DNA from 2 places in the Rahnella sp. BIGb0236 genome. Region 1 is predicted to be linked to the other one. Evidence: predicted binding sites of a transcription regulator. Region 1 holds the regulator's gene; the other holds the start of a gene.
What was found. The regulator ArgR, encoded in region 1, controls arginine synthesis, uptake and breakdown. The targets are predictions, from matches to a motif close to ANTGAATAAAAATACANT.
Positions count from the first base shown of each region.

Region 1 (4,802 bases):
TTAGGAAACATTGATGGAATATATATAAATGGAGAAAAAGATCTCATAACCGATATTTTAAAAATGAACGAGTGAAACCCATTTTGATAAGGATGACATCATGACGATAAGGACTGAGGACTGGCATCAGGCGGACATCATTGCCGCACTGAGAAAAAAAGGCACCACGCTTGCAGCGGTATCACGCTCTGCGGGGCTGAGTTCTTCCACACTTTCTAATGCGCTATCACGACCATGGCCGAAAGGCGAAATCCTGATTGCAGGCGCGCTGGGCATACACCCTTCGCTTATCTGGCCAAGCCGTTACTATGACCCGAAAACGTTTCAGATTATTGAGCGCCGTTGCCGCGTACCAGGAGAAAAACACGATTAGCAGAAAGCAAAAGCCGCCAGGTATCCGGCGGCTTTATTGCAAAAATCAGTGATTAATAAACTGTTCACCCAGCTCGATATCTTTACGCAGGATATCCAGCATTGAATCCAGTGACTGCTGTTCAAAGGCGCTGAGCTTGCCAATATCGATGAGCTCTGCGATACCATTTTTACCTAACAGGACGGGCTGGGCGAAGAATCGAGCATATTCGCCTTTACCTTCCACATAGGCACATTCCACAACATTGCTTTCGCCTTGCATGGCACGTACCAGCGATAAACCGAAACGCGCCGCAGCCTGACCCATCGACAGGGTCGCAGAACCGCCACCGGCTTTGGCTTCCACCACTTCCGTTCCGGCGTTCTGAATACGTTTGGTCAGCGCAGCGATTTCGCTTTCACTGAATGACACATCCGGGATCTGAGACAATAAAGGCAGAATGGTCACGCCGGAATGGCCGCCAATCACCGGCACGTCGATCGCTTCGGGTTGTTTACCCTTAAGTTCAGCCACAAAAGTATTTGAGCGAATGGCGTCCAGCGTGGTGACGCCAAACAGTTTGTTTTTATCGTATACGCCCGCGTTCTTCAGGACTTCAGCCGCGATCGCCACAGTGGTATTGACCGGGTTGGTGATCACACCAATGCAGGCTTTTGGACACGTCGTGGCAACCTGTTGGATCAGATTGCGGACGATCCCGGCGTTTACGTTAAAAAGATCGGAGCGATCCATTCCCGGCTTACGCGCCACACCTGCGGAAATCAGGACGATATCAGCGCCTTCCAGCGCCGGGGTGGCATCCTCACCACAGAACCCTTTAATGTTGACCGCAGTCGGGATATGACTGAGATCGACGGCGACACCCGGAGTAACCGGCGCGATATCATATAATGAGAGTTCGGAACCGGAAGGTAGCTGGGTCTTGAGCAGAAGTGCGAGGGCCTGACCGATACCGCCCGCAGCACCTAGAACTGCAACTTTCATCCTATACTCCTTTTTTATCATTAACTTATAAGTGTCGTGGATTTATTTTTAGTGTGACCTTAATCACTTATGCTGTTAAAAACAATCGCTCACTTGCAGAGAATCTGAGGTGGGTCGTTTAGAAAGTAAATAAACTCTCTAACGTCACCTTTTTACTGTCTTTTATGGCTTTTTGTCGGGAAGCTACACCATTAAAAGTAGCACCACAAAACCCACCAGGTTAATAAATGGTTAAATTCGCTCCAATGTGAGAGCTGAATCGAGATCATCAGCCAAACCGCCCGTTGCGCACCCGAAGTAACAGGCAATGCACAATTTTGGCATATTCATTACCTGCCGCTGTAAAGCATGACGCTGACATTCCTTGCTGGATGCAGAATTCGCGATCTGCGTCGTTGACCCGTGTTGCATAAAAATGCAATTATCTGCATAATCAACCCAACAACGATACAGAGACCAGGGTGCAAAATGCGTAATCCTGCTAAACAGGAAGATTTGATCAAAGCCTTCAAGGCGCTTTTGAAGGAAGAGAAATTCAGTTCTCAGGGCGAAATTGTGGTCGCACTTCAGGATGACGGTTTCGAAAATATCAATCAGTCAAAAGTCTCACGGATGCTGACCAAGTTCGGTGCCGTAAGAACCCGTAATGCCAAAATGGAAATGGTGTACTGTCTGCCGGCTGAAATTGGTGTGCCGACAACAACCAGTCCGCTGAAAAATCTGGTCCTGGATATTGATTATAACGACGCCGTTGTGGTGATCAGAACCAGTCCGGGTGCCGCACAGCTGATCGCGCGTTTGCTCGATTCTTTGGGGAAATCCGAAGGGATCCTCGGCACCATCGCCGGTGACGATACGATCTTCACCACGCCTGCACGCGGCTTTAGCGTCAAACAACTCCATGATGCGATCCTGAGTTTGTTTGAGCAGGAACTGTAATCTCAGTTATTTTGCCCGTCCTCACGCTTTCATTCTGTGCCTGAGGTCAGAAGAATCACGTTTCTGGCCTCATTCCTCTTCCGCCCTTCCCTTCTTTTATGTCCCTCAATGCCGTCAGACACGTCAGATCCACTGTTAACGATCTTCACAACACGCACATTCCCGTCACATAAATATTTCAACGATGTGATTCACTGCAAAAATGAGCACAAATAGTCAAATTCACTCAATCTATTGATTTTACGAAAAATTAACACAAAAAGAACACTTAATAGCCATTCTTTATTCCTTTTAGTTATTAAAAATACAAATAGGACACAGATAACCACCCAAATAACTATTAGCAAACTATTAATATTTAGAGTGACTAGATGTATACTCATTTCCGTGGTGTGAAGCACCGGACATTACCAACATAATAAAATCGACGAGGTCAAAATCATGAACGTTAAAACTACAATCGCAACATTAAGCATTCTCTCTGCACTGTCATTTGGCGCTTTTGCAGCACAACCTGTTAGTCAGGAACAAGCAGCAAATATGCAACCACGCGGTATGATCAGCGTCAGCGGCGTTGCCGGTGCCCCTTCTGATATCCGTCAGGCACTGTCTGATAAAGCCGATGCACAGGGTGCCAAAGCCTTCCGCGTGATCGAAGTACGTGAAGAAGGTAACTACCACGCTACTGCGGAAATTTACCAATAAGTCTCAGGTAAACGAAGCGAAGGGCCTGAATGACTCGGGCCCGCGCATTGCGCAATAAGACGGATTTGTCGCTGCCTCATCACGTTCCCGCCCGCTTTACGCGCGCCTGAACCCCGATATCACAGTCCTGATGAATCCAAATCTCAACCGACGTTGCTCTCTGAAAAAATGCACCAACGTCTGCGAATTCAGGAAATTATCATGAAAATCATTACAACTATTGCTGCCCTTAGCCTGCTGTCTGCTGTGTCTTTTGGCGCCTCAGCGGCCAACCTGATCACTAATCAACAGGCAGAAAACCTGCAACCAATGGGCGTGATCAGCGTCAGCGGTGTTGACGGTGCGCCAACCGATATCCGCCAGCAACTGTCTGATAAAGCCGATGCTAAAGGTGCAAAATCATTCCGCGTGATCGAGGCCCATAACGACGGTGCCTATCACGCAACCGCAGAAATCTATCAGTAAGATTTCCGGGGAGTCCCGTAACCGGGCCACTGTTTGAGTATTCATTGAATTAGCGTTACCGGGTTTCAACAGCCACTGATTGAAGAAACGAAACAGCGAAAATAAATGGCGCTGTTGAGGCTGGAAAGAGAGCAGACACTGCCACTGCCGTACTCTCTTGCTAACGATACCCTCGTCGTCCTGTCCGACGACACCCTTTGGCCCTCAATTTTTGAGGGCTTTTTTTTGCGTGAGATTTCACCCATCCCGCCAGAAACGCAAAAAAAAGCACAGCCTGCGCTGTGCTTCTCATTCATGGCATGCTGTTTTAAATCTGTTGTGCCGCGTCGGCTTTCGCTGCCAGTGCCGCCAGCAGTTTTCCATGAATACCGCCGAAGCCACCATTGCTCATCACCAGAATATGGTCGCCCGGCAGGGACGCTTTAATCACCATATCCACCAGTGAATCGACGTCTGCACTCCAGTGTGCGGGCTGGATGCAGTGTTCCGCCACTTCCGCCACCTGCCACGGAATGTGTTGCGGCTGTAACAGGAAGACTTCATCGGCGCGCCCCAGCGAAGGCGCCAGTTCATTTTTGCTCATGCCCATTTTCATGGTATTGGAGCGCGGTTCGAGCACGGCCAGAATACGTGCGGTGCCGCCGACTTTGCTGCGTAAGGCTGAAAGCGTCGCCAGAATCGCCGTCGGGTGATGGGCAAAATCGTCATAGACGCTGACATCATTTTCCACGCCGCGCAGTTCGAGACGGCGACGGGCATTGATGAAATCACCCAGCGCTTTGCAGGCATCTTCCGGCTTCACGCCGACATGACGTGCCGCGGCAATCGCCATCAGCCCGTTATGCATGTTGTGTTCGCCGACCAGATTCCAGTTCACCTGCCCGACAACTTCACCGTGCAGATAAACCTCGAACGAGCTGGCGTCCGGCGTCAGTTTCTTCGCATCCCACGCACAATTTTCCGCCTCACCCGCAAATTCCTGCTCGCTCCAGCATCCCATTGCCATCACTTGTTTCAGTGGCGTGTCATGCTCAGGCAGAATGATCTTGCCTTTACCCGGCACCAGACGCACCAGATGGTGGAACTGTTTCTGGATCGCTTTCAGATCATCAAAGATATCCGCGTGATCAAACTCAAGGTTATTGAGGATCAGGGTGCGCGGGCTGTAATGAACGAATTTGGATCGCTTATCAAAGAAGGCACAGTCGTACTCATCGGCTTCCAGCACCATAAACGGGCTGTTACCCAGACGCGCAGAAACCTCGAAATTGCCCGGCACGCCGCCAATGACGTAACCCGGTTCATAACCACAGGCTTCGAGGATCCACGTCACCAT
Region 1 is NZ_SOAO01000006.1:244,436-249,237, forward strand. It holds gene EDF78_RS14650 (helix-turn-helix transcriptional regulator) at 101-373, shown strand; gene mdh (malate dehydrogenase) at 419-1,357, opposite strand; gene argR (transcriptional regulator ArgR) at 1,826-2,296, shown strand; gene yhcN (peroxide/acid stress response protein YhcN) at 2,738-3,001, shown strand; gene yhcN (peroxide/acid stress response protein YhcN) at 3,203-3,466, shown strand; gene mpl (UDP-N-acetylmuramate:L-alanyl-gamma-D-glutamyl-meso-diaminopimelate ligase) at 3,774-4,802, opposite strand, start outside.

Region 2 (4,802 bases), on a different contig from region 1:
CTGTTGCGGCGAAACGCCGCCTTTGGCTGCGCGTTTGTCGAGACAGGATTGCAGCTCAAGGATCGGATACACATCGTCGCCAATCACGCTGCTGAATTTCTGCAAATCGGTCAGCGGCAAGGCTTCCAGCGCTTTGCCCTGCTTAATCGCCTCCACCACCGCTTCACCGACAATATGGTGCGCTTCGCGGAACGGTACGCCTTTGGCGACCAGATAATCCGCCAGTTCAGTAGAGTTCGCGTAGCCCTGTTGCGCCGCTTCTTTCGCACGCGGACGTTTCACCTGAATGCCGTCCAGCACCAGAGACGCCATGTTCAGGCAATCCATCCAGGTATCGAGCGCGTCGAACAACCCTTCTTTGTCTTCCTGCATGTCTTTGTTGTACGCCAGCGGCAGACCCTTCATGGTCATCATCATGCCGGTCAGGGCACCCTGCACACGGCCACATTTGCCACGGATCAGCTCCAGCGCATCCGGGTTTTTCTTCTGCGGCATCAGGGAAGACCCTGACGTCACGCGATCGGACAAATCGATAAACGCCGCTTCGCCGGTATTGAAGAAGATCAGGTCTTCGGCAAAACGGGAAAGGTGAACCATGCTGATCGCCGCGTTGGACAGCAGTTCAAGAACATGGTCGCGGTCAGACACGCTGTCGAGGCTGTTGCGGGTCGCGGAAGCGAAACCTAACCAGCCTGCCAGCTGTTCGCGATCCATCGGATACGCGGTACCGGCCAGCGCGCCACATCCCAGCGGGCTGACGTCCAGACGGGTCAGGGTATCTTTCAGGCGGCTTTCATCACGCGCCAGCATTTCGACATACGCCATGCACCAGTGCGCAAACGTCACCGGCTGCGCGCGTTGCAGGTGGGTGTAACCCGGCATCACCGCGTCCTGATTGGCTTCGGCAGTGGCGACCAACGCCTGCTGTAAATGATGCAGCGCGTCGCCCAGTTCCACGACCTGCGCTTTGCACCACAGTTTAATGTCAGTCGCGACCTGATCGTTACGGCTGCGGCCGGTATGCAGTTTCTTACCGAGATTGCCGACTTTGTCGATCAGTTTGCCTTCAACCCAGCTGTGAATATCTTCTGCATCGCTGGCTAAAATAGCGCGCGGGTTGGCACGGACTTCTTCCAGCAGAACGGTCAGCGCCTCTTCCAGCTGAATTTGCTCGTCAGCCGTTAAAACGTTGACGGTCACCAGCGCTTTGGACCAGGCCACGGAACCGACGATGTCCTGCTCTGCCAGCCGGTAATCGAAACGCAATGAGTCATTCAGTTCTTTAAACCGCTGATCCGCTGCCTGAGTAAAACGTCCGCCCCAAAGTGCCATTTTCCTGCTCCTGAAATTTTTTATGCAAAAGGGCGCACTCTGCTGCGCCCTGACAAAAGTGTGTACCGGATACGCCGGACGATGCGTTACGCCAAAATGCGTGTGCCGATCGCGACGCCGTTAAACAATGCCGGCAATTGCTCGGCGTGACGCCAGCTGGCGATATCGACCGGACGTCCGAGAGAACGTGCGGCGTCCAGCGCAGCGTGAACTTTGACGATCATGCCGTCAGTGATAATCCCCTGATCGATAAGCTGTTCGGCTTTCTCCGCACTCATCTCAGGAATGCGCTGGCCTTTGCCATCGAGAATACCGCTCACATCAGACAGCAGGATCAGATCCGCGCCCAGCGTGGCCGCCAGCGCCGTCGCCGCCTGATCGGCATTGACGTTCATCAGTTCACCGGCAGCGGTGATACCGATAGAGCTGACAATCGGCAGGTAGCCTGCACCGTGCAGCGTGTTGATCAGCGCCGGATTACCGGCTTCGGCTTTACCGACATAGCCCAGTGATTCATCCAGTTGCGTCACGCTGACCGTGCCGCCGTCCGCCAGAGACAGCCCCACCGCATTGATGTGGTTTTTGACCGCCCAGGCCAGCAGGGTTTTGTTGGCGCTGCCCGCGAGCGCGCCAGTAATGATGTCAATCTGATCCGCCGGAGTCACACGCAGACCGGCTTTTTTCACCACCGGCAGATTCAGCTTTTTCATCAGCTCATCAACCAGGCAGCCGCCACCGTGAACAATGACCAGCGGGCGGTGATATTCCTGACGATAAGCCACAACCGCCATGAACAGGCGCTCAAGTGCTTCTTCATTGTCCAGCAACACACCACCTAACTTGATGACTAACGGATTCATAGCTGTTCGCGCCCCGACCGGTTGAGAATGTTAATTAATAACAATAGGTTTTGATTCAATCTACCACCCCTGCGCGTCTGAATAAACGCTCAGGGGCGGTTGTTTTCTGTTTACTGACAATCTGACGGAGGGTTAAAGCAGTGACTGCGTCTCAGGGAAACCGAAACGGATATTCATGCACTGAACCGCCTGTGCAGACGCGCCTTTCAGAACGTTATCTTCCGTCGCGACCACAATCAGATGCTCACCTTTCACCGCAAAACCGATATCGCAGAACGGCAGGCCGACCACGTCTTTCAGCGCCGGAACGCCTTTGGTGTACAAGCGCACCAGCGGTTTATCGTGATAGGCATTATGGAAAGCTTCCGCCACGTCCTGCTCCGTCACACCGGCCTTCAGACGGCAGGTGATGGTCGCCAGAATACCGCGCGGGAAATTACCCAGATGCGGAGTGAAAATCACCGGCACCCCAAGATGCTCGACAATTTCAGGATGATGACGATGATTGAACAATTTGTAAGGCTGAAGGCTGACTTCACAGAAGCTGTTGCCCAGCGTGGCTTTACGGCCCGCGCCGCTGACGCCGCTGGTGGCGTTGATCACCGGCCACTGGCTGTCGTTGAGCAACCCATTTTCGATAAGGGGTTTGAGCGCCAGCTGTGACGCAGTCGGGTAGCAACCCGGGACGGCAATCAGCTGTGCGTCTTTTAATTTGTCCGCCTGCCATTCGGCCAGGCCGTACACGGCTTTATCCAGCAAATCGGTATGCTGATGCTCAAAGCCGTAAAATTCGGTGTAAAACTCAGGTTTGCTGACACGGAAGGCACCGGAGAGATCGAAGACCACGCAGCCCGCCGCCAGGAACTGCGGCGCTAAATCGTGGCTGACTTCATGCGCCGTCGCCAGAAACACCACATCGACGCCTTTTGCGGCTTCCGCCACGTCGGTCAGCGGCCGGACCGGCAGATCGACGATGCCTTTTAATTGAGGATGCAAATCAGAAAGCAATTTTCCTGCATCTGCACTTTGCGCTGAAACCGTTAAACCGGTTATGTTCATATGTGGGTGGCGATTCAGGTATGCAGCGAGTTCAGCACCGGCATAGCCTGTGGCACCAACAATCAGCGTATTCAACATAGGGCTTGTTCACCTTCTCAATTTTTTGGGTAGGGGCCGGATGAATTTTTTCCGGTTTCCTTACGCGCTGGCTTATTGTATTTTTATTCACAATTATTGCATGAATATGAATACTACCCTAACTAAAGGCTGTCAACAGTGAAGATGAAATTACCTCCTTTTATTGAGCTCTACCGGGCGTTAATCGCAACCCCTTCCATCAGCGCCACAGACGCTGCACTGGACCAGAGCAATGAGACGTTAATCAATTTACTGGCAGGCTGGTTCGGTGATTTAGGCTTCAACGTCGAAGTGCAACCCGTTCCAGGAACGCGCCATAAATTCAATATGTTAGCCAGTACCGGTACAGGTGCGGGCGGTCTGTTACTGGCCGGTCATACCGACACCGTTCCGTTCGATGACGGCCGCTGGACACGTGATCCTTTCACCCTGACCGAGCATGAAAATAAGCTCTATGGTCTGGGCACTGCCGACATGAAAGGTTTCTTCGCCTTTATCCTCGATTCACTGCGCGATGTCGATCTGACCAAACTGACTAAACCGCTGTATATTCTGGCGACCGCCGATGAAGAAACCACCATGGCCGGTGCCAGCTATTTCTCCAAAAACGCCAGCATTCGTCCTGACTGCGCGATCATCGGCGAACCGACCTCCCTCAAGCCGGTTCGTGCGCATAAAGGCCATCTGTCCAATGCCATTCGTATCACCGGTCAGTCCGGCCATTCCAGCGATCCGTCGCGCGGCGTGAACGCGATTGAGCTGATGCACGAATCGATTACCCATTTAATGACGCTGCGCAATACGCTGAAAACCCGTTACAACCACAGTGGTTTCGTCATCCCGTACCCGACCATGAACTTTGGTTACATTAACGGCGGCGATGCGCCAAACCGTATCTGCGCGTGTTGCGAAATGCATATGGATATCCGGCCGCTGCCGGGTCTGACACTCACCGACATTGACGGTCTGCTGAATGAAGCGCTGGCACCGGTCAGCGAACGCTGGCCGGGACGTATTGTGATTGAAGAACTGCATCCGCCGATCCCGGGCTATGAATGTCCGCCGGATCACCCGCTGGTGCAGGTGGTTGAGAAGCTGTTAGGTGTGGAAACGGAAATCGTTAACTACTGCACCGAAGCGCCGTTTATTCAGGAACTGTGTCCGACGCTGGTGCTGGGGCCGGGTTCTATCGATCAGGCGCATCAGCCAGATGAATATATTGATACGGCGTTCATTAAACCGACTCGCGAGCTGATTTCTCAGGTCGTTCATCACTTCTGTTATCACTGATCCTGAATGTCGGATTGATGAAGAAACAATCAGGGCGCTCACGGGCGCCCTTTGATACTGTACAAACGTGCGATTAGCCAAACTGATATCGTCGCGGTTGTAATTAAATTTCAGCGACATGGCCAAAAAGACCATTTTTCACGTGAGTGATCGGGGGTTTTTGGGTTAAAACAGGGGCTGAAT
Region 2 is NZ_SOAO01000015.1:103,502-108,303, reverse strand. It holds gene argH (argininosuccinate lyase) at 1-1,332, opposite strand, end outside; gene argB (acetylglutamate kinase) at 1,419-2,192, opposite strand; gene argC (N-acetyl-gamma-glutamyl-phosphate reductase) at 2,325-3,329, opposite strand; gene argE (acetylornithine deacetylase) at 3,468-4,619, shown strand.
Region 2: the regulator ArgR is predicted to act here: its motif matches at 3,404-3,421, upstream of argC (N-acetyl-gamma-glutamyl-phosphate reductase).